DNA from 2 places in the Acinetobacter sp. ME22 genome. Region 1 is predicted to be linked to the other one. Evidence: predicted binding sites of a transcription regulator. Region 1 holds the regulator's gene; the other holds the start of a gene.
What was found. Region 1 encodes PhoB, which activates phosphate uptake and scavenging genes when phosphate is short. Its sites were predicted from a motif close to TGTCATNAANCTGTCATAA; they were not measured.
Positions count from the first base shown of each region.

Region 2: the regulator PhoB is predicted to act here: its motif matches at 6,361-6,379, upstream of LVY74_RS02730 (inorganic phosphate transporter).

Region 1 covers NZ_JAKLTL010000004.1:220,754-233,315, reverse strand. Annotated here, with positions in the region: gene serB (phosphoserine phosphatase SerB) at 1-791, shown strand, start outside; gene aciT (AciT family ciprofloxacin tolerance protein) at 1,194-1,511, shown strand; gene LVY74_RS08080 (SCP2 sterol-binding domain-containing protein) at 1,657-2,136, shown strand; gene dtd (D-aminoacyl-tRNA deacylase) at 2,184-2,624, opposite strand; gene pncB (nicotinate phosphoribosyltransferase) at 2,825-4,027, shown strand; gene LVY74_RS08065 (sulfurtransferase) at 4,172-5,023, shown strand; gene asd (archaetidylserine decarboxylase) at 5,020-5,871, shown strand; gene LVY74_RS08055 (hypothetical protein) at 5,927-6,271, opposite strand; gene phoR (phosphate regulon sensor histidine kinase PhoR) at 6,290-7,651, opposite strand; gene phoB (phosphate regulon transcriptional regulator PhoB) at 7,665-8,372, opposite strand; gene LVY74_RS08040 (SDR family NAD(P)-dependent oxidoreductase) at 8,556-9,395, shown strand; gene LVY74_RS08035 (DUF1328 domain-containing protein) at 9,452-9,610, opposite strand; gene LVY74_RS08030 (YcgN family cysteine cluster protein) at 9,807-10,253, shown strand; gene LVY74_RS08025 (ammonium transporter) at 10,455-11,708, shown strand; gene LVY74_RS08020 (hypothetical protein) at 11,769-12,131, shown strand; gene LVY74_RS08015 (cation transporter) at 12,128-12,562, opposite strand, start outside.
Region 2 covers NZ_JAKLTL010000002.1:8,654-21,215, forward strand. Annotated here, with positions in the region: gene LVY74_RS02710 (YaeQ family protein) at 1-245, shown strand, start outside; gene LVY74_RS02715 (endonuclease domain-containing protein) at 397-777, shown strand; gene LVY74_RS02720 (hypothetical protein) at 1,128-2,219, shown strand; gene metH (methionine synthase) at 2,310-5,996, opposite strand; gene LVY74_RS02730 (inorganic phosphate transporter) at 6,427-8,046, shown strand; gene LVY74_RS02735 (hypothetical protein) at 8,174-9,706, opposite strand; gene LVY74_RS02740 (rhomboid family intramembrane serine protease) at 9,811-10,431, opposite strand; gene nfuA (Fe-S biogenesis protein NfuA) at 10,570-11,214, shown strand; gene LVY74_RS02750 (TonB-dependent receptor domain-containing protein) at 11,372-12,562, shown strand, end outside.

The DNA of each region.
Region 1 (12,562 bases):
AGCACCGTCGTGCTTGTGTACAATTTGGTTTGAAAGGGCAAATGCTCGATGCTCAGGCCATGCGTGCGGCATGTTTACGTTTGTCCAATGAGCTGAATGTCGATGTAGCCGTTCAAGAAGACAATGTTTATCGTCGTAATCGCCGTTTGGTCTGCTTTGATATGGACTCTACTCTGATTGAGCAAGAGGTGATTGATGAGTTAGCGCTTGAGGCAGGTGTGGGCGCACAGGTGGCTGAGATTACTGAACGTGCCATGCAAGGCGAACTCGATTTTCAGCAGAGTTTCCGTGCACGTGTTGCCTTACTAAAAGGTTTAGATGCATCTGTATTACCTAAAATTGCAGAGCGCCTGACTATTACGGAAGGTGCAGAGCGCCTGATCTCGACTCTAAAAGCTTTAGGCTATAAAACAGCGATTTTGTCAGGTGGTTTTCAATATTTTGCTGAATATCTGCAAGAGAAATTGGGCATTGATGAAGTTCACGCCAATATTTTGGATGTCCAAGCGGGGATTGTGACAGGCGAAGTAAAAGGTGCGATTGTCGATGGCGCACGCAAAGCAGAATTGCTTCGTGGTTTAGCCAATGATATGGGAATTTCATTGGAGCAGGCGATTGCTGTTGGCGATGGCGCTAATGATTTGCCAATGCTGTCAATCGCAGGTTTAGGTGTGGCTTTCCGTGCTAAACCACTGGTTCGTCAAAATGCCAATCAAGCGATTTCGAGTGTCGGTTTAGATGGTGTTTTATACTTACTCGGTGTGCATGATAAAGATATGCATCGTGCTTAAAAATTGTCATCGTTCCAAAAAAGCACAACTTTAGAGTTGTGCTTTTTTAATATAAATTAAATATTTATTTCTTAATTTTTACATTTTTATGTTTGGTCAGACTTTTTTGTAAAAAGTGATAGAGTTCACATAAAATAAATTTGGCTATGTAATGACAACCAAAGCCATATATTTCTTATATTTGTGAAGTTTTGTGAATAACAGCATCGGTCATCATCTCAAGATTCACGACAGGGTATGTCGCTTTAATCAAAATCAGCTCTTTTTTTTCTTTTAAAACTTTGCATAATGCAAAGATGGACATGTAAATAAAGCAGTATGGAAACAGAGACCTAGATTAGACTGCATGTTCAAAAATAGATCAGTAGTTTATTCACAGTTATGTGATCGACGGAGGTTTTTATGTTAACAGCAAATTTTGCCAGCATTATTGGGTTGAGTCTGATTGGCATTGCACTTGTGGCTGTTTTCTTCTCGCCTTTTCGTCATTGGTTGGGGTTTATGTGTGCAGGAATGGTATTCTGGGGGATTGTTGAAAGCATCCGTTTAAGTCTGCAATATGCATTTCACTTGCCAATGACGTATGGTTATTTAACCGCTTTAAGTTTAGTCATGATTGGAATCACCTTATTACTCTTAAGAGCAGATCGTATTGCACAAAAGGCATTGGCAAACCGTCGGTTAATTGAACACACACCTGTGTATGAAGAAGAATTATAAAATCAGTTACTCAACTCGGGCGTATTGAAAAATACGCTCTTTTTTTACTTAAAAATTGTTATACAAAGCCTTGTTCTTGATTTGCAAAGTTATGATACGATGCGTTAAAGATGAATAAAATGACAAATAGGCTCGCTCAATGCACATGAATCTTTCTGCTATTCCTGTTGTAAAGTTACCTTTGCTGAATGTCAGCACTGATCCGCTTGATTTATTGGTGGTTAGCATTGTTTTACGTATGAAACAGCTTGCAAAAACTTCACCAAAATTTATTGAATTATCACATGATCGCCAAATCCGTATTCAGATTGCGACAGATGCGGGTTTTGCCCGTCAGATTTTGGTGAACAATGGTAAAGTTGAAACTGTTGCGGGTGCGCCTCAGCCTGCTGACTTTACCCTACAATTTGCTGATAGTGATCAAGGCGTAAAGACCTTAATTAAAGGCGAACCTTCGGCATTTATGACAGGCATGCAAAACGGCAGCATTAAAATGGAAGGGGATTTTAGTTTACTGGTCTGGTTTAATAAGGTTGCACGCCTGTTGCCACCACAATTGCCTAAGCCTGTACAAGCCAAAGTTAAGCAGGTTCGTCAGTTTGTTCGCCAAAAGACAGGCAAATAATTGATAATCATACTAAAAAGCGCTCAGATTTGAGCGCTTTTTTATGTTTAAAGCACTTCAAGGTTAAATGTCACAGGGCCGTCATTGACCAAGTGGACTTGCATGTCAGCAGCAAAAATGCCTGTTTCAACTTGCGGGTATTGGGTCTTGGTATATTCAACCAGTTGCTCATACAATGCTTTGGCTGCGCTAGGTGGCATGGCTGGGCCGAAGTCTGGGCGTAAGCCTTTTTGAGTTTGTGCCATCAGGGTGAACTGTGAAACCAGTAAAATGCCGCCTTGAGCTTGCGCTACATTCCAGCCCATTTTGCCATTTTCATCATCAAAAATACGATACTTTAAAATTTTATCAATCAGCTTTTTGCCAATATCCAAGTTATCTTGTTGAGCAAGACCTAGAAATACCAAAATACCTTGTTGAATTTCACCTGTAATTTGTTCATCGACAATGACTTTAGCCGATTTGACCCGCTGCAATAACGCACGCATGCTTGGAATGACTCGTAAAAAGTACAGACTATAAACATTTCTTTCAGGCTTTGAAATGTTTTTACAGAAATGGTTGTGGCGATAAATTCGGCAAAAATGCAGCGAATTTGCGAGTTTTTTATCATAGTTTGCTAAAACGCACGCTGAGTTGCTGATAAAAATGTGGTTTAATGCTTTGAGCTAAAAACGATCTAACCGATATGGAACCAATAATACGATCCTTGCTTGATACGGATTTATATAAATTTACCATGCTACAAGTGGTATTACATAAGTTCCCGCAAACCCATAGTGTTTATCAATTCCGTTGCCGTAATCTTGAAGATACGGTGTATCCACTGACAGATATTTTGGACGATTTGAATGAGCAGCTTGATTATTTGTGTGAGCTGCGTTTTCAGGATGATGAACTTCAATATTTGCGCAATTTGCGTTTTATCAAAAGTGACTTTGTCGACTATTTAGAATTATTCCAACTTAAACGCCGTTTTATTCGTGCAGGGATAGATGATCAGGGACGCCTCGACATCCATATTGAAGGGCCAATGGTACAAGCTCTGATGTTTGAAATCTTTGTTTTGGCGATCGTCAATGAACTATATTTCAAACGCGTTCATTCCGAAGAGGTACTGGCTGAAGGTGAGCGCCGTTTACAAGCCAAATTGCAGCTCTTAAAACAATACGAACAGCAAATCGATGACAGTCCATTTTTAGTCTCTGATTTTGGTACACGTCGTCGTTATAGCTTGACATGGCATAAGCATATTGTTGAAGAGTTTTATCAGGCTGCGCCGAATGTGTTTCGTGGTACCAGTAATGTGATGTTGGCGAAAGAACTGGGCATCACCCCAATCGGTACGATGGCTCATGAGTTTTTGCAAGCGTTTCAAGCATTGGATGTGCGTTTGCGTAATTTCCAAAAAGCAGCACTTGAAGCATGGGTTCAAGAATACCGTGGTGATTTAGGCATTGCTTTGACCGATGTGGTCGGAATGGATGCCTTCTTGCGTGATTTCGATTTGTACTTTGCCAAATTGTTTGATGGTTTGCGTCATGACAGTGGCGACCCGTATGAATGGGGTGATAAAGCTTATGCCCACTACCAAAAGCTAAAAATTGACAGTAAAACCAAGATGCTAACCTTTAGTGATGGGTTGGATTTGCAACGTGCATGGGATTTGCACCAGTATTTTAAAGACCGTTTCAAAGTCAGTTTTGGGATAGGAACCAATCTGACCAATGATATGGGCATTAAACCACTGAATATCGTGCTGAAACTGGTGGAATGCAACGGGCAATCGGTTGCCAAAATTTCAGATAGTCCGGGTAAAACCATGACTGATAATGATACTTTTCTTGCTTATTTACGTCAGGTTTTTCAGGTTGAAGATGTGTCGAGCTAAACAGCCAGATTCAACTGTCGATTTGAGCATTGTGTCTTGTGAATCTTAGGCACAATGCTTGCATAAAAAATCATAAATCGGCAGGAAAAGCCTATGTTATGATCAAGTCTGATCGAGTTTCAGTACGCCTTGAGCCAAATAAAAATGACCGCCACTTCTGAATTAAAATTGCCTTTATTGATTGAAGCCGAAGACCTAGTCCCACATTTAGGCAATCCGCACATCAGAATTGTGGATTTAAGCCGTGGATCTGTCTATGAACAGCTACATATTCCACATGCGATTCACCTTAAACCTCAGCAACTGGTTCAGCAGCATGAATTGGCTTCAGGCATGTTGCCAGATGTTGAGCGCCTAGAGCAATTGATTGAATATTTACAACTTTCACCTGAACATCATGTGGTTGCCTATGATGATGAAGGGGGAGCTTGGGCAGGACGTTTCTTGTGGAATCTACACTGTTTGGGTTTTGAGCAGACGAGCTTACTCAATGGTGGAATTCATGCTTGGTTAGCTGCAAGTTTACCAACGACGGCTGAGGTCGATGTATTGCCTGTGGTTGAGCAACGCTTAAAAGTTGATTTGACACAGGCAGCTAAAGTCCGAATTGAATATGATCAACTCATTGAATTAGTTCACAATCAGCAGATTCAGCTTTGGGATTGTCGTACTGTGGATGAATATACAGGGCTACGTTTAGCCGCACGTCGAGGGGGGCATATTCCACATGCATTGCATTATGAATGGAGTACTGCACTTAATCGTCAAAATCATTTAAAATTACGTACTTTAGAACACATACAGCAACGTTTGCAGCAATTGGGCTTTGATTTTAGTCAGCCAGTGGTGGTGTACTGCCAATCACACCACCGTTCAGGATTGGCTTATATTTTAGGTCGCCTGTTGAATTGGAATATTCGCGCATACGATGGTGCATGGAGTGAGTGGGGAAATCGCCCCGATAGTCCAATAGTTACGGGAGAGAAACCGCTTTGAGCCTCACATCACAACTGAAGAAACGTCTTTTTTTACAGGCACAACGAGTTGTTCCACAGCATCAACTTAGCCGTGTGGTCGGAAAAGTTGCTGCAAGTGAAAACCCTATCATAAAAAATATTGTTATTCAGGCATTTAAATCCAAATACGATATTGATTTGTCGATTGCAGAGCAAACCAATCCATTACAGTACAAATCATTTAATGAATTTTTTACACGCGCTCTAAAACAGGGAACACGTCAGGTCGATACTCACCTGAACAGTATCGTTTGCCCTGCCGATGGTGCTATTTCGCAGATTGGTCAGATTACCGATGGCGAAGTGTTCCAAGCCAAAGGACAAAGCTTTTCGGTCGAGCAGTTGGTGGGTGACCCACAACTGGCTGCACCGTTTAAACAAGGTCAATTTGCAACAGTTTACTTGTCACCGCGTGATTATCACCGCGTGCATATGCCTTTTGCAGGGACTTTAACAGAAACCTTGTATGTACCTGGTGAATTGTTCTCAGTGAATCAGGTGACTGCTGAAAATGTACCGAATCTATTTGCGCGCAATGAACGTATGGTGTGTTTGTTCGATACCGAAATTGGACGGATGGCCGTGGTGCTTGTCGGTGCGATGATTGTGGCGGGTATTGAAACCGTTGCAACAGGTAAGGTGAAACCCAATGGTCGTTTAGACTTGCAGCAGCATCAGCTTGAACTACAAAAAGGTGCTGAGTTGGGGCGCTTCTATTTAGGCTCAACGGCGATTATTTTATTTGAACCAAATACCATGGCATGGGATGCTCAATTCAAGGCTGAATCAACTGTGATTATGGGCGAACGCTTAGGGCAGGCGCTGTAATTTGCTGTTATTAGCGGTATCAAAACGCAACCTAGAGGGTTGCGTTTTTTGTGGATTATCGTTGTTGGGCAAAAGCTGCAACACATTCAGGGTAGGAACGACGAGCCTGAGTTTGTTGAGTTTTAGATAAAGCAAAATAAGCTTCGATCCATTGATTCGCTAAAGTGCTCCTAAATTCTGGCTGCTGAAAAGCATAGTCAGGGATACTGCCTTGCTGAATTTGGCGCATTTTGGCTCGAAGTTGTTGCAGATCATGCGGTGCTTGGGGCTGCCGAATCACAAAACATAAAATTGCTTGATAGCGTGCAATTTCATCGGCATCGGGTTGTTGTGCTTGAATCAGTAAAAATACAAGCAGGGCAGCACATAGACCGCCAATCACAATATAAAACTTTTTCATGCCTGCTAGTGTAGGGCTTTATGCCTCAGCTTGACAGAGGCGCTCTTTGGGAAAGACCGCTTTAAAGCATGAGCCTTGATTAGGTTTAGAGTCTACTTCTAGATGTGCGCCATGCTGCATCAGAACATGTTTGACAATCGCAAGACCTAAACCTGTACCACCTGTCTGGCGGCTACGTGCACTATCCACACGGTAAAAACGTTCGGTCAACCGTGGTAAATGTTTTGGATCAATCCCGATGCCATTGTCTTCTACGGTAAAATAACCATGTTCCTGATCGTCATGCCAACCAATGGTGATCACACCCCCTTTTGGGGTGTATTTAATTGCATTGGTAATCAAATTACCAAAAGCACTCGCCAGTTCAACATCTGAACCGATCAGATCACAATGACTGTCAATGTCGAGATTGAGGATATGGCTATATTCAGAGTTATAAGCTTGGGCATCATCAAAAAGTTGGTTCATCAGACTAGGCATGTCCACGATTTGATTTTTGGCGAGCTGTTTATCATTTTCTAAACGGGATAACAGCAACAAGTCATTGACCAAGGCATTCATGCGTTTGGTTTGAGCCTGCATCTGTTCAAAAGGGCGTCTCCAGCGTGGATTGAAGTCTTCCTGATCGGTAAATGTTTCTAAATAACCACTTAACACGGTGAGTGGTGTTCGTAGTTCATGGGAAATATTATCGACAAAATCTTTACGCATTTGTTCAAGGTTATGTACACGCGTCACATCATAAGCCACAACCAAGCGACTTTCTAAACCAAAACGGGTCAGTTTAATCTGTACATAACGATCTTCATGCAAAGAAGATTTCAGCTTAATTCCATCGGGTTGCTGTTCCATATTATTGAAATATTCAACAAAAGCGGGCTGGCGTAAAATACCCAAAATATTACGCCCCCGATCCAGCTCCTGAATGCCGAGTAAGCGCTCGGCTGCAGGGTTCCACCATTCAATTTGATGCAGCTCATCAGTGAGTACCACGGCTTCAGCCAGTGCAACCAAGGAGGACTGGGCACGATCAATCAAACCCACCATCTCCGCCTGAACGACACGTTCTTGGCGTTGGGAACGATAGATATTGAACAGTAATGCCCCCCAAATTCCATTGAGATTGGGAGGAACTTCATAGGGGCGGTTGGCAATCCAGTCATTGACCAAATACAAGGCGCGTAATTGCATGACAACAAACAGGATAAATGCAGCTGCAATACATCCCCAAAAATGACCGATCCCAAAGCCAACTAGACTCGCAATAATCAGGAAAAACAGTAAAATCCGTAAGTCTTGCTTAGCATAGTCCCATAAACTGCTATAACGATAATTTTTATGTTCGTGGCTAATTTCTGGGGTGGGGTACGGTTCATACATAAAGGTGGTCTAACTAACTTAAAGCATCGGCACGAGTTGAGAAACGGTAACCTGTACCACGTACAGTTTGTACGAAGCGATCAACACCAAAAGGTTCGAGTACTTTGCGCAGGCGACGAATATGGACATCAATGGTTCGGTCTTCAATATAAACGTTACCGCCCCAGACTTGATCTAGGAGTTGAGCACGCGTATAAGCACGTTCTGGATGCGTCATAAAAAATGCCAGTAAGCGATATTCTGTCGGTCCCATATCCAAGATATTATCAGCAAAACTCACGCGCTGACTCACTGGATCTAAGATTAACCCATTGGCATCAATGACTTTTTCACCACTCAACGCATTAGAACGACGTAAAACCGCTTTAATCCGTGAAACCAGTTCCCGTGTTGAAAATGGTTTGGTCATGTAGTCATCTGCACCTGCATCGAGACCTTGAACTTTATGGTCTTCTTCGCCACGAGCAGTCAGCATAATCACTGGAATTTCAGACAGCGTTTCATCGCGTTTCAAACGACGGCACAAATCTACGCCACTGACTCCCCCTGGTAGCATCCAATCAAGTAAAATAAGGGCAGGGCGTTGATCAACGATCATTTGATGAGCCTGTTTGGCATCTTCGGCTTGCAGACACTGAAAACCTGCCATATCGAGCGATGTATGAATCATCTCACGAATCGGTAATTCATCATCGACGATTAAAATGTAGTCCTCTTTCACAAGGTCAAATCCTATCACTGCTTTATTTGTATATAGCTCAGTATTACAAAGACTAATTATGACAGTATCATTGCAGCAGATTATAGGTATCTGCAATTTTAAAAAATATTTGTGACAAAATCTTGATCACCACATGACTAAATGATGACGCGGGTGGTAATCAAGTACAAGATCGAGATGGTAATGAAAAATTTTCAAGGAAAAGTGGCTGCAATTTCAGGTGCAGGTTCAGGTATTGGTCAGCAGTTGGCAATTTTGCTTGCACAACAAGGTTGTCATTTATCCTTGAGTGATATTAGTTTGGCAGGTTTGCAACAGACCTTAGCATTATTGAAAGAATCCACCGTGAAGATTTCAACGCACATGGTCGATGTCGCAGAACGTGAGCAAGTTCAATATTGGGCAGAGCAAACTGTACGTGAACATGGACAGGTCAATCTGATTTTTAATAATGCAGGCGTGGCATTGGCTTCGACGGTTGAGGGTGCGAGTTATGAAGACCTGACTTGGATTACCAATATTAATTTTTGGGGGGTAGTCTATGGCACCAAAGAGTTTTTACCTTATATCAAGCAGACTCAAGAGGGTCATATTGTCAATATTTCCAGTATTTTTGGAATAGCAGCTCAGCCTACCCAGTCAGCTTATAATGCCAGCAAGTTTGCAGTGCGTGGATTTACGGAAGCCTTACGACAGGAGTTAGATATTCAGCGTTGTGGGGTCAGTGCTTTATGTGTGCACCCAGGCGGAGTGCGGACGAATATTGCAAAATCAGCACGTTCTAACCAAAGCTTAAAAACTTTGGGCATTGAAACAGATGGTACTCAGCAAGACTTTGAAAAATTGCTGCGAACGCCCCCTGAGAAAGCTGCTAAACAAATTTTAAAAGCCATACGCCGTAACCAACGCCGTGTCTTGATTGGTGCAGATGCCAAGATTTTAGACTTTTTGCAGCGGTTATTTCCTGCGGGTTATCAGCGTTTCAGTGTCTGGTTGAATCGTTTACAGACATGGAAAGATTAAAAACAAGAAGAGAAGCTTTAGCTTCTCTTCTTGTTCAACATGTTGGCTGTAGTTTCTTAAACTCGACCTCGTGATAAGAAGCCGATGACTGCCAAAATTAAAGCAACAACCAATAAGATAATGGCGAATTGTTGAGATAAACCAGCTACACCACCGAATCCAAGTAAGCTAGCAATCAGTGCAATCACAGCAAAAATAATTGCCCAACGAAACATGATGATTCTCCTTAAGTTTTTTATTCTGTGAAGTCAGTTTAGCACTATGATTTTGCATGACTGTTTTTGCTTTGTGCATAAAATGTGCAACTTTCACACGGCTTTTAGCATCACTCTGTAAGTTATGTTGATAAAATTTAAGTCGCTTGTTGCCATGCTATAATTGAAACTCTGTTGTTTTTAGGCTGAATTGCTGATGTCGCTACGCCCTCAATTTTGGAAGAAATATCCATTAAATCAAATGTCAAATGAGGAATGGGAAGCCTTGTGTGATGGCTGTGGCTTATGTTGTTTATTGAAGCTTGAAGATGAAGATACCCATGAAGTTGCTTATACAAAAGTGTCGTGCAAGTTACTGAACTGTACAACAGGACAATGTTCAGATTACATTCATCGCCAAACACATGTGCCAGATTGTATTCACTTAACCCTAGAAAAATTAGAAACAATTCATTGGTTACCCTCTAGTTGTGCCTATCGACGCATTTATGAGGGTAAAAACTTACCTTCATGGCACTATTTAAATACAGGATCACGGCAAAGTGTGATTAAAGCCAAAAAGTCAGTTGCGGGGCGCTGTATTTCAGAAGAATTTATCCATGAAGATGAGCTTGATGAATATGTGGTTCGTTGGGTGAGATAAAATTAAAATAAAAACAATAAAATAGCGGTTAAAAAAGCATCTCCTTAAATTGTTGGCTTAGATTTTGCTTGATTTTTATACATATAAAATTTGTGAAATTTCCAATATTCTAAGCAACAGTGTCATGGGGGGTAAATGTATAAATATCGCGATATCAAACATCTTCTACTCATCTTACTTGGCTTTTTTGCAAGTTCGAGTATGACTTGGGCAGCAACTGCCCCTTATGTCACCAATTTAGATCAAATCAATAGTGGTAATACCGCGTGGATGTTGACATCCACCGCCTTGGTATTGCTGATGACTATTCCCGGAATTGCATTGTTTTATGCAGGAATGGTACGCAAAAAGAATTTAATCGCAACTGCATTACAAAGTTTGGTCATTGTTTGTTTAGCCAGTGTGTTATGGGCTGTAGTGGGTTATAGCCTTGCATTTACACCGAATAATGCCTTCATTGGGGGCTTTGACCGCGTGATGTTACAAGGCGTAGTTTTCGATGCAATTGATGGCAAGATTTCGGTGAGCCATATTGCTTCGAGCATTCCTGAAACGGTTTGGATCATGTTCCAAATGACTTTCGCGATTATTACCCCTGCATTAATCACAGGGGCATTTGCAGAACGAATGCGTTTTTCGGCGATGTTTTGGTTTATGTTTTTCTGGATTTTACTGGTTTATGTCCCCGTAGCCCATTGGGTTTGGGAGCCAACAGGTTGGCTTGCAGCAAAAGGTGCTTTGGATTTTGCAGGCGGTACTGTAGTTCATATCAATGCAGGTGCAGCAGGTTTAGCCTGTGCTTATATGCTGGGTCAGCGACAAGGCTATGGTAAAGAACCATTTTTCCCCAATAACCTGATTTATACCTTTATTGGTGCAGCATTACTGTGGGTGGGTTGGTTTGGTTTCAATGCAGGTTCAGCAGGGGCAGCCGATGGTCGCGCAGGCATGGCGATGTTGGTGACACAATTAGCCGCCGCAGCCGCTGCATTGACTTGGTTATTGGTGGAATATATCAGTCGTCGTAAAGCAACTTTATTGGGGGCATGTTCAGGTGCGGTAGCAGGTTTGGTGGCGATTACCCCTGCATCGGGTTTTGTGGATATGACAGGTGGTTTACTGATTGGTTTGATTGCAGGCGTGTGTTGTTACTGGGGTGCAACCCAACTCAAAAGTTTACTCAAAGCCGATGATTCTTTAGATGTCTTTGGTATTCATGGTGTAGGGGGCATTGTCGGTGCGATTTTGACAGGTATTTTTGCACAAAAACAGATCTCAGGTTTGGATGCAAGTTTACTTGTGCAAGTTATTGGTGCAGTCACAACCTTCATTTATAGCGCTGTGGTTTCAATCATTATTTTATTTGTGATTAAGAAGGTCATTGGCTTACGGGTCGATGCTGAACAAGAACAGATCGGATTAGATTTAGCGCAACATGGCGAGCATGTGCCTTAATGTGTTGCATAAAAAAAATAGATTCAGTGCACTCACTTGAATCAGACTGTGGAGATGAATATGAAAACGATGTTAAGCAAAGATAAAAAAGTTGAGAAAGAAATCTTTGATCTAGCCACACAGTTGTATGTGCGTTTAAGACGCGTTGCTGGACGCGTGATTGATGTGGTTTATCTGGAGCATAATTTAGAGTATGCAGAAGAGGTGGTTAAACTTGCTTTATCCACAGGAGATAATGAACTACATCGTTTGGGTTTACGTTTAGAAAGCGTATTGGCAACAGGAACAGCACCAACTCATATTCCAACAGTGAAATTTATCGCACCTGTCACCGCAACTCATCCAGCAATGGCTGAAGAAATCAGCCATCCTGTGATTAATAAAGAAGAAGTTCCACATCATTATATTGGAGCACTACGCTAAGTCACTTTGGCTGCTTGGCGCTCGGCACGGGATTTTTGAATAACGTGATAACCTGAGCTAAAGCCCAAGCTGGCCATGACAACAGCCACAACAAGATCGGGAATGCTGCTTTGTGTGCCAAAAACACCGATAGCAGCCAAGATCACAGCAATATTTCCAATCGCATCATTGCGACTACAGAGCCACACCGAGGTCATATTGGCATCGCCATCGCGGAAGGTATAAAGCACAAGGGCACTCAGCACATTGGCAACCAAAGCCAATAATCCGATCAGTCCCATCGTTATGGCTTCAGGCTGAAGCCCTGTCCAGTAAGCCCAAACCACCTTGACCAAGATCAGTACAGCAAAAGCGAACATAGTGATGCCTTTAACCAATGCAATACTGGCTCGCCAATAGAGACTCATACCCAGTGCCATAATGGAAATCGC
Region 2 (12,562 bases), on a different contig from region 1:
GTGCACGTTGTCAGCAGGTTGTCGTGGTTGCTTATGGCAGTTCGGTGGATGAATGGTATAAGCGCAATAGCAAACTCAAAACCTTAAAGAATGTAGAAGTTTGGCAGTTAACGGAAGAAACCACGACTGCAATTCAGGCTTTATGTGAGCGTACCATGCAGTTACAGCTCAACATTATGGATGGCGAGTGGACGCTGATGACCGATGTTGGTCAAGCAGTGGTTGAATGGATTAAGTTGCAGTAATTGTTGAGTTGCTTGATGTGGAAGAAAGCTCCTGAGTAGGGGCTTTCTTTTTATAAAAATAATAATGAAAACAAAGAACAGAGCACTATTTTATCTGGTGGATATTATGCGAAGATATTTGAAATAAAAGATAAATACTAAGCGTGTACTCATGCAGCCATATAACAAGAATTTAAAACTTCCATCGCGTGATTTACGCAGTAACATGACTGACGCAGAGCAACTGCTATGGCAAAGGTTACGCCGTAAGCAAATTTTAGGATTGCGGTTTTATCGACAAAAGCCAATTCTTAATTTTATTGTGGATTTTTACTGTGCTGCTGCAAACCTCGTCATTGAGTGTGATGGTGGACAGCACTACACGGAAGATGGGCTTCTAGCAGATCAAATTCGAGATCAGACTTTAAGTGAGTTAGGGCTTTTGGTGCTGAGGTTTAGTAACAGGCAGATTTTGACTGAAACTGATGCGGTGGTGGAGCAGATTTATTGGATTGCGAAACAGAGATTGGAATCCCCCTCTTGCGAAACTTAGTTTCTTACCTTTATAAAGGGGGAATTTACGCGAATTGAATGTAAATCTTAGATTCGTGATGCTCCCTTCTTTTTAAAGGGTAGGGGATGGAGTTATAGCTTATAATTTTAAAATAATTAGAGTTTAACTAATTTTTTGATAAATATAGATTTAGTCAGATTATAATTGTTTTATAATTAAGGCGTTTCCTCATTTCATTTTATGAGGCAAATTAGCTCTTATTTTAGTCAATAAACAATCATATTGTTTATTAAATAAACAAATTTAGGCATGAACATACTCATTTTTGAGCTATTTCCTCAAATGAGGACAAGCCCTAATATTAACTTTATAAAATTAAAGGCTTAAGAATGATACCATCGGTTAAAGATATTGGGAAAGTTTATAGTAAATGGGAACAATATAGTATTACAACAAAAACATTTGAGCTTAGACCATTTGAAAAACCTGATATGTCACCTTATTTAATTCATATGACTAATTCTGAATCATTATTTCAGATTTTAAATTCGAAATTGTTAATTGCAACTAAACCATCACAGTCTATGTCAGATTGGTATGATGAAAAAATAGTTTGTTTTACAGAGTCACCAACATTTGCGATAGATTTTTTTAGGTATAAATCATATAAACGGTGGTGTGATGATTTAAGATTTGGTTTAGGATTTTCGAAGCTTAAATTAGCACTAAAAGGTGTTAGACCTGCTTTATATGTTGATAAATCTGACTTAATTAAATGTATAGCAGAAACTAAAATAATAATTAAAAATTTTGAGTCAGTTCCAGAATCTGATGGAAAAGAAAACTTAGGTTCATGTGAGGTAAAAAATAAGCTAAAAGAAATTTATAAATTAGTAGCACCTTATATGACACCCTTGGATCACGATCATCAACAACAAGGTTTTTTGTGGGAAAGAGAATGGAGATATGCTCAAAATAATTTCGAATTTGAAATTGAAGATATAGAAATTATTTGTTGTCCTAAATCTGATCGACAACGAGTTAAAGACATTCTAGGCACTTCTGGCACACACATTAAATATATTGAAACTTGGGGTGAATATAATGAAATTTCAAAATATTTAGAAGATTTTCAAAAAGATAAAATCATTCAAGAAAAGATAGATCAATTAAGCTTGAAAGATGCTTTTTCTTATGAAGAACAAATAACTCAAGAAGTATCAAAATTAAAACTATATGAAAGTCAGTTGGAAAGTATGATATCCAAGGTTAAACAGGTTAAGGAAACAATTATAAAGTTAGAGCAAAGACAAGGAGAAATTTTAGAAAAGATTGAGTTAGAAAAAGAAAAAAACTGTGTTTATTGTGGTTGCGATTTTGAAGAAGCAGGAGGAATAGCGATGAAAGATTGGAATGACGATGGTCATTTTTGTAGTACTTGTTACGCTGAAATGAATGCAAAAATTAATGATGAAAATTAATTTCTCTCTGAAAAAGGGAGGAGCTGTCACATAATTCATTTAAGCACATGACATCTCCCTCTTTTTTAAATAGGGATTAGGGGGGATTAATTAAACAATCGAATCATCCAAATTCGGTGCTAACCAACGCTTCGCTACATCCAGTGACCAACCCTTACGTTTCGCATAATCCTCAAGCTGATCTTGAGAAATCTTGCCCACGTTAAAGTATTCACTTTCAGGGTGTGAGTAATAGAAACCACTCACAGAAGAAGGTGGCATCATAGCAAAGTGTTCAGTCAACTTGGTACCAATCTTGGCTTCAGAACCTAACCAGTCAAACAAAGCTGCTTTTTCAGAATGCTCAGGACAAGCAGGATAGCCAGGTGCAGGACGAATCCCGACATACTTCTCTTTGATCAATTCTTCATTGCCCAAAGTTTCATCGGCTTTATAGCCCCAGAACTCTTTACGAATGCGCTCGTGTAAGTGCTCTGCAAAAGCTTCTGCAAAACGGTCAGCCAATGATTGCACTAAAATCGCAGAGTAATCATCACCTTTGGCTTTGTATTCATTTGCCAATTCTTCCGCACCGAAAATCGACACAGTAAAGCCACCCAAATAATCTTGCTGATTTGTTGTAGGCTTAATATAGTCCGCCAAAGACAAGTTTGGTTTGCCTGTGACTTTGTCCGATTGCTGACGCAAATGCTCAAAAGTATGCGTTACACTCTGACCTGCTTCATCAAACACGCTCACAGTATCTGCACCTGTGCGCTGAGCAGGGTATAAACCAAACACGGCACGAGCATCGAAACGATTATTCTCGATAATGTCTTTGAGCATGACTTGGGCTTGATTGTACAAATCGGTTGCTGCTTCACCGACTACTTCATCTTCTAAGATTTTCGGGAATTTACCCGCCAAGCTCCAAGCAATAAAGAATGGTGTCCAGTCAAAATACTGAACTAGTGTTGCTAATGGATAGTTGGTGAGGACATGTGTACCTAAAGTATTTGGCTTGGGTGGCACATAGTTGTCATCAATTTTAAAGCCATTTTTAACCGATTCTGCATAACTTAATTTTGCAGCTTTCGGCTGCTTATTGGCTAAACGCTCACGGACTTTGGCATATTCAGCACGATGTTCCGCAATAAAGTTACCACGCATTTCTTTCGACAGTAAGGTTGTTGCAACACCCACCGCACGAGAAGCATCGGCGACATAAATCACCGCATCGTTTTGATATTGAGGTTCAATCTTCACTGCTGTGTGTGCTTTCGAAGTTGTTGCACCACCAATCAACAGTGGAATCTTGAAGCCTTTACGCTGCATTTCTTTGGCAACAAACACCATTTCGTCCAGACTTGGGGTAATCAAACCTGATAAGCCGATGATGTCACATTTTTCATCAATCGCAGTTTGCAGAATTTTCTCGCAGGGTACCATCACGCCAAGGTCAACAATATCGTAACCGTTACAGCCCAAGACCACACCCACAATATTTTTACCAATATCGTGTACATCACCTTTTACGGTTGCCATCAGGACTTTACCTTTTGACTCGCCTGCGCCTTTTTCTGCTTCAATATACGGGTTGAGCCAAGCAACGGCTTGTTTCATGACACGTGCAGATTTGACCACCTGTGGCAGGAACATTTTACCTGAACCAAACAGGTCGCCAACGACGTTCATGCCATCCATCAATGGACCTTCGATCACATCGAGTGGGCGTTTGGATTTTAAGCGTGCTTCTTCGGTATCTTGATCAATATATGTCGTGATGCCTTTCACGAGGGCATATTCAAGACGCTTTTCAACGGATTCATTGCGCCATTCAAGGTTTTCCGCTTCTTTGGCTGCACCACCTTGACCACGGAATTTCTCAGCGACTTCAAGCAGTTTTTCAGTCGCTTCGTTACCGCTTTCACCCTGATTACGGTTCAGAATGACATCTTCAACAGCATCTTTGAGTTCTTTGGGAATGTCATCGTAAATCGCCATTTGACCTGCGTTGACGATCCCCATGGTCATGCCTTGCTTGATGGCATAGTACAAGAACACCGAGTGAATCGCTTCACGGACAGGTTCATTACCACGGAATGAGAACGATACGTTAGACACACCACCTGAAATCATAGCATTTGGCAGGTTTTGTTTAATCCAGCCTGTGGCTTCAATGAAGTCCACGGCATAGTTATTGTGTTCTTCAATCCCTGTTGCGACAGCAAACACGTTCGGGTCAAAGATAATATCTTCAGATGGATAACCGACTTCATTGACCAAAATGTCATAAGAGCGCTTACAGATTTCACGTTTACGCGCTGCGGTATCGGCTTGTCCAGCTTCATCAAATGCCATGACGATAATCGCTGCGCCATACTGACGGCATAGGCGAGCCTTATGCACAAACTCATCATAACCTTCTTTTAAGGAAATCGAGTTCACCACAGGTTTACCCTGAACGCATTTTAAGCCTGCTTCAATGATTTCCCATTTGGATGAGTCAATCATAATCGGCACACGTGAAATATCAGGTTCAGATGCCACAAGGTTCAGGAAATGCACCATGGCATTTTCTGAATCGAGCATGCCTTCATCCATGTTAATGTCGATGATTTGCGCACCTGCAACCACCTGTTGCTGCGCAACTTCGAGGGCTTCGGCAAATTTTTCTTCACGAATCAGGCGTAGGAATTTTTTCGACCCTGTGACGTTGGTACGTTCACCGACATTCACAAAAAGAGAGTCATCATAAATGTTAAATGGTTCTAAACCACTTAAACGACATGCAGGAATAGTTTCAGGCACTTGTCGTGGTGGCAAGTCTTTTACTGCTTCATAAATGGCACGAATATGGGCAGGGGTGGTACCACAGCAACCACCCGCAATATTAATGATGCCACTTTCGGCAAACTCACGAATAAACGCTGCTGTTTCTGCTGCGGTTTCATCATAACCACCAAAGGCATTGGGTAAGCCTGCGTTTGGATGCGCGGAGATATACACGTCTGCCACATCGCTAATGGTTTTTACGTGTGGGCGCATGGCATCCGCACCAAGCGCACAGTTAAAGCCCACTGAAATCACATTGGCATGACGAATTGAGTTCCAGAATGCTTCTGCGGTTTGCCCTGTCAGTGTACGACCCGAAGCATCGGTAATCGTTCCCGAAATCATGATCGGTAAACTACGACCTAACTGCTTGAATGCTTCTTCAACCGCAAAAATGGCGGCTTTACAATTTAGGGTATCGAACACAGTTTCAATGAGGATGATGTCCGCACCACCTTCAATTAACGCCAGTGTTGCTTCAATATAATTATCTTTTAGCGCATCGAAGGTAATGTTACGAAAAGCAGGGTTGTTGACGTCTGGAGAAATCGAACAGGTACGAGAGGTTGGCCCCAGTACCCCAGCCACAAAACGCGGTTTGTCAGGTGTTGAGTATTTTTCACAGGCCAGTTTTGCAAGGCGTGCAGCTTCTCGGTTAATTTCAGGAACCAAATCTTCCATGTGGTAGTCTGACATGGAAACTCGTGTTCCGTTGAAACTGTTGGTTTCAATAATGTCAGCGCCTGCTTCAAGGTAAGCTTCATGAATCCCTTGAATAATCTGCGGCTGAGTCAGAACCAGTAAGTCGTTGTTGCCTTTTAAGTCATGTTCCCAGTCGGAAAAGCGCTCACCTCGATAATCTTGTTCCTGTAATTTATGTTGCTGGATCATCGTGCCCATAGCACCATCGAGCATCATAATACGTTGAGAAAGAATCCGTTTTAAAGTGTTGAGTGTCGACATACACAGCCTTATATAGCAGAGGGCAACAGCGAGAAAATCAGGATATTATACTCAGAATTGATGTTTTTTGAGCAGAAATAGCCATTTTAATCATGTTGGTTTCTTATAAGCTTTATTCATTGGGCTTTTATAAGGGATGAAAAAAGAAAGCAATACTTGACCAAGTTAGTCTGATTTTTGACTTGATTGTGAATGTTGCGTTGAAATTTTCATCAATTTGCAATATTTATCTGAGAATCTAATGCAGATGATTTTTGTTGCTGCTCAATAATTCTAAAAAACTTGAATTAAAATAGTGCAGTTGTCAAACAACTGGCTCAAAATAAATCAAAAACACAAAAATTGATTTTTCTGTGAAACAGAATGTCATATAATTGTCACAATTTAAATGAAGAATAAGAGGACTTTTTGATCCTCTTTCCATGACTGCATGAATTCGAATATTCCTTCTGCACAAGAGTCAGTACACTTTGATTCAAACAAATCGAAAAATGTACATGCACCAACACCAAAGTTCTTTGTGCCTGTATTTTTAACGATCATTATCGCGACTCTAATTTATATTGGTTTTCAGGTGAGTGCTGATTTGGCACATGTTCCACCGTTAAATTTATATTCAGTAATTTTACTTTCAACCGCATTGCTCATTGCTTTGGGGTTTGAGTTTGTGAATGGTTTTCACGATACCGCAAATGCGGTTGCAACCGTGATTTATACCAATGCTTTACCTGCACCTGTTGCAGTAATGTGGGCAGGTTTTTGTAACTTCCTTGGCGTTATGCTCGCGAGCGGTGCAGTTGCCTATGGCATTATTGCCTTGTTACCTGTTGAATTGATTATGAATGTCAACAGCGGTGCAGGCTTTGCAATGGTCTTTGCTTTGTTGATCGCAGCGATTATCTGGAACTTGGGAACATGGTTCTTTGGGATTCCAGCATCAAGCTCACATACTTTAATCGGTTCGATTTTGGGTGTGGGGCTGATGAATCATCTGTTGAACTCATCAACAGGTGGTAGCGGTATTGATATGGCACAGCTGTTGAAAGTGGGTAAAGCGTTATTATTTTCCCCTTTAATTGGCTTTGCCTTTGCGGCGATTGTATTCGTTTTAGTTAAATTTGTGTTTAAACGACATTTAAGTTTGTTTGAAGCACCAAATGGTCATACACCACCGCCACCAATTGTCCGTGCATTGCTCATTTTTACCTGTACTGGGGTAAGTTTTGCGCATGGTTCAAACGATGGTCAAAAAGGTATGGGGCTGATTATGCTGATCTTGGTTGGCTTGGTTCCGTTGGCATATTCACTCAACAAAAATCTGGACAGTGATCAGGTTCAAGCATTTACGACATTGTCTCAAAAAGCAGCGCCTGTCATTGCTGCAGATTATGCGCATATTGAAGATGAAAAAGCCCGTTTGATTTTGACACAATATATTCAAAATAAAAAAGTGACGCCTGAAGTTCTACCTGCTTTAGCCAGTACAACGCATCACTTGGGTCAGGAGTTAGCGCAGTATTCTTCACTGAAAGATATTCCTGAGCAACAAGTGACTGCAATTCGTAATGAAATGTACTTAAGTACAACAACCATGAAAACTTTAGATAAAGCAGATGCTTTGCCAAAGTGGAATGATGCAGATAAGAAAACTGTAAAAGCCTATCAAAAAAGCTTAGATGGTTTCTTGCAGTATATTCCAACATGGGTCAAGGTTGCGGTTGCTTTGGCACTAGGTTTGGGTACGATGGTTGGTTGGAAACGTATTGTAGTGACTGTGGGTGAGCGTATTGGTAAGAACCATATGACTTATGCACAAGGGATGTCTGCTGAATTGGTGGCAATGAGTACGATTGCTGCAGCTGATGGCTTCGGTCTACCTGTATCAACAACTCACGTATTAAATAGTGCTGTTGCAGGAACAATGGTTGCCAATAAATCAGGTCTACAGTGGGTAACGATTCGTAATATCTTGTCTGCTTGGGTACTGACTTTACCTGCAACAATTTGTTTATCTGCTGGCTTATACTGGTTGTTCTTGCGTTTTGTTTAAGTTTATCAAATAAGACTAAACTGCAATCAAAAAAGCTTTGCCTCGGCAAGGCTTTTTTGATTTTAATCTATCAAACATATTTATCTTTGCTTAATAGATGATAGAAAGCTCTCACAACATTGCTTTCTTATTTTTTATTCCGTGGTAATTTGTCCGCAACCAAACCATAAATTGCAGCGAAAGGTAAGGCACTACGAACCAGATAGGCTGCATTCCACATGCCACCATGATTAGCACCTTGCATAATCAATTCTAGAGGATGATCAAGCTGATTGCTCGGATTGGCTAGCGCTTTAGGATTGCGTAAATCATGAATCCACATTGCAGCCATGAGCGCATTTGTTGTTTCAGGTTCAAATGCTTCAACATTAAATAAGTGTGCACCATTAAACGCAGCTTTGAGTAACGGGTTTTTGGTCACCGAATGTGTAGTTGTTGACGGTGCAATATTAATGCAAACATGTTGTCCGTGTTCTCGTGCTGTAATGGCTCGCCATTGTTGTATCCGTTTTGCAAGTGCATAGTTTGGACCTTGTTCAATCACTAGACAGTCAGCAATTGCATAGTCTTTACCATTATTTGAATGGATGAGTTGACGAGAATGAGGTTTAAGGAAATGACGGATACTTAAACTAGAAACACCTTTTGCTAAGAGCTTTTCAATGGTTGAGCGTTCACGCGATTTTTGTTTGCAATGATCAACCACCTGTTTAGGAACAGCATATACATCAGTAGGGGTACACATAAACATTAAGCTGGTATTGGGCTTTTGCTCGCTGACATATTGCATAATCGCATCCATTGCCATAGCAACACGGACATGTTTTTCACCATCCAGATAAGCAATTGCTGCAAGATTTAAGCGTTCAGGCATTTGAGCTAGCCAAGCGGCAATTTCTGGGGTTTGAGTGAGTAAATTTGCGCCTAACTTACTGCTTAAAACATCAAGAGGTGTATCTTCTACAATTGCTTCTTGGCAAGGTGCAATGAGCTTGGCATTGCCATGTTGAATCGTATTTAAGATGCGTGACCAAACTTTTTCATTGGGTAAATCTACAGCCACAATATTGGCTTTCCACTTGCTTAGCCATGTCAGCGGACCTGCTTCAGAGCCAGCCCCAAACAGCACCATGGTCGAGTCAGATAAATCAAACCATTCAGGATGTGATTGAACTGCGCGCAATGCTTCAGCATGGCTACTTTCAATAATTCCTTGCTGTTCCCATCGGGCAATCTGATCGAGTAATGCTTGCCCGTTTAGCTTCTGACCTTGATAAGGCACAAACCACTCGGGTGCTTGTTGAGATTGACCTTGAACCACAACACTGTGTAAATTTTGAATGTGAGGCACACGCATAAAGTCTTTGAGAGAAAATCGTTGATGATCACGATAAAATTCAAATAATTGATGAGCCTTATGTAGACCTTGACTGGCAATTTTTACAGGGTTGTCCTGATATAAGATCCCATGATGAACTAACGCTTTAAAATAGATAGGATAGCGCTTACGCCAGTTTTTTTCTTTGAGCACTTGTTGTGACAGTTTGTTGTCAACCAAAGCCAGTGCTTCAGAAAGAATTTGTTTGCCTGTACGAGATGTACTTGCACGTTGGCTTGCTGGATCAAGAGGAAACTGTAATCCTTCGGGAGCATTTGACATTGATTTATCCTTATTTTCAGTCATGGTGGTCATCATTCATTATGTATGCCAAGGCAGAAACTGGCTTAGCATAAATCATCAAATTTGCTAAAAAATGTAGCATGTTAGAATGCAGGAATATTTTGAATTTGCTGGAAGAAAAAAGCAATCACGGCGGGATTGATGATTATTGTCACGACCACACCATAGAGCGCACCCCAAAGATGAGCACTGTGGTTAACATGGCTGCCTTGTTGTTTACTTGACCAGATACTATAAACCACATATAAAACTGCAAATAAAATCGCAGGCATAGGAATAAAGAAAACTAGAATCCGACTCCATGGTTGGAATAAAATATAGGCAAATAATACCGCAGAAACAGCTCCCGAAGCGCCTAAACTTGCCCATTGATAGTCATTTTTATGTTTCAGGTAGCTAGGTAAAATACTAAAAATCAGGGCACCAAAATAAAACAGCACAAAGCCCATGTTGTCGAGGTACTGACGATAAAATTGCTCCATATAATTGCCAAAAAAATACAGGGTAATCATATTAAAGAGCAAATGCATACCATCAGCATGTACAAAGCCATAAGCAAAAAAACGATCATACTGACCTTTTTGGATGGCAGGTGGCCAAAAAATCAGGCGATTCATCACATCTTGTTTGGAGAAACCTAGTAAGGAAATCCCGACAGTAATGATAATTAGGGTAAGCGTATGGCTAAAAGGTAAATTCAACATAAGATTTTTTCGCTATTTCAATGGGGTTTCGCATCGGGACTCTGAGCGATAAAAAGAATTCCGACAATTTTAGTTGATTTTTCTCAATTCCCCCATATCTTCAGTTAAAATAGAGCCTTCATATTGAGGAAAAACGTTATGTCGACTGAGAACATCAGCACTAAAGTGACAGACGCAGAGGAAATTCCAAATTTATTGATTACTCCTTCTGCTCAAGAGTATTTACGTGATTTATTGGAAAAACAAAATACTCCAGGCATTGGTGTTCGTGTTTTTGTAGAAAACGCAGGAACGCCACGTGCAGAATGTTGTATGGCATATAGCGCGCCAGATGAAGTAAATCCAGCTGACTATAAACAAGATTATCCAGATTTTCCTGCATTTGTAGATAGCCCATCGATTCCGTATTTGCGTGATGCAGTAATCGACTATAACAAAGATCGCTTTGGTGGTCAGTTGACTTTCCGTGCACCAAATTCAAAAGTACCACGTGTTGGCCCAGATGCTTCGATTGAAGAACGTATTATTTACATCTTGCAATCAGAAATTAATCCAGGATTGTCAGGACATGGCGGTAACTGTTCTTTGGTTGAAGTGCAAGAAGATGCTGAGCATGGCTTAACTGCTGTCTTGAAATTTGGGGGGGGGTGCCAAGGTTGTTCAGCAATTGATGTGACCTTAAAACAAGGTGTTGAAACAACATTACGCCAGCATATTCCAGAATTGCAACGTGTGGTTGACCAAACTGACCATACACAAGCTGAAGGTGCTTATTTTAAATAAGTTCTTTTAAAGAAATGAACCTCCACACAATTTGGAGGTTTTTTCTTATATGAAAATAAAAATAATTATCATTTAATATTGTATTATTTTTTATATTAATTACACTATCTCACGTAAAATCCATAATTTATTCTTTTTTTACCTTTGGTATGTCAGTATGAAAACTCTACATCGCTTGTCGGTGCTTTCTGCATCGCTGCTTGGTTTATGCACCTCCATGACTTACGCTCAGAATGATACGGTAGAATTACAAACCATCGTCGTTTCAGCTGCAGGCTATGAGCAAAAAATTGCAGATGCACCAGCATCAATTACGGTGATTGATCGTCAACAATTAGAGCAAAAAAATTATAGTGATATCACAGATGTACTAAGAGATATTCCTGGTGTGGTGATTACTGGTTCTGGGAGTACGCTAGATGTCAGTATTCGTGGAATGGGGTCAGCATATACATTATTTTTGGTCGATGGTAAGAAGCAAGATAGTCGTGCCGCACGTCCCAATGGTGATGATTATGGTTTAGAGAAAGGGATTTTACCGCCGTTGCAATCAATTGAACGGATTGAGGTCATTCGTGGCCCAATGTCATCCCTTTATGGTTCCGATGCTATGGGTGGTGTGGTCAATATTATTACTAAAAAAGTCCCTACAAAATGGTCTGGTTCTTTTGAAGCTGCAACCATCGCACAGGATAATAGCCAAGCAGGGGATAGCCGTGATTTTAATCTTTATGTTGCAGGGCCTTTAACAGAGGCTTTGGCATTACAGTTGAGTGCAGGTTCTTACTTCCGTGAGGAAGATGGGTTTGTGGATGGCTTCTCACAAACTAAACGTGAACGTCTAAATAGTCGTTGGACGTATGTTGTCAATGATCAACATGATATTGCCATTGAAGCCAATACTTCAAAACAAGTGGGACAAGATACGGTAGGTAAAACGGTTGCTACAGGTGGAACGGATGGTAAGCAACGCTTTTATCGAAATGTTTTTAGTTTTAACCATCATGGGCGTTATCGCTCAAATCTAGAAAGTCAGTCTTATCTGCAATATGAAGACTCGACCAATCCTGATCGTGAGAATACTGTACTTGGAACTAAAGGGATTGATCTGAAAGTTTTGACAGCAAATTCACAGTGGAATTGGTCGCTCGGTGCACATAAGTTGACAGGTGGCGTCTATTTTAAAAATGAAGAGCTGAATGATCAGGGTACAAACCGCAACCCACATGCCAATGTGACAGAGTTTAGTCGTTGGTCTGCTGCACTATTTTTAGAAGATACATGGAATATTGTTGACCAATTTGACTTAACCAGTGGTCTACGTTTGGATCATGATGAAAAATATGGA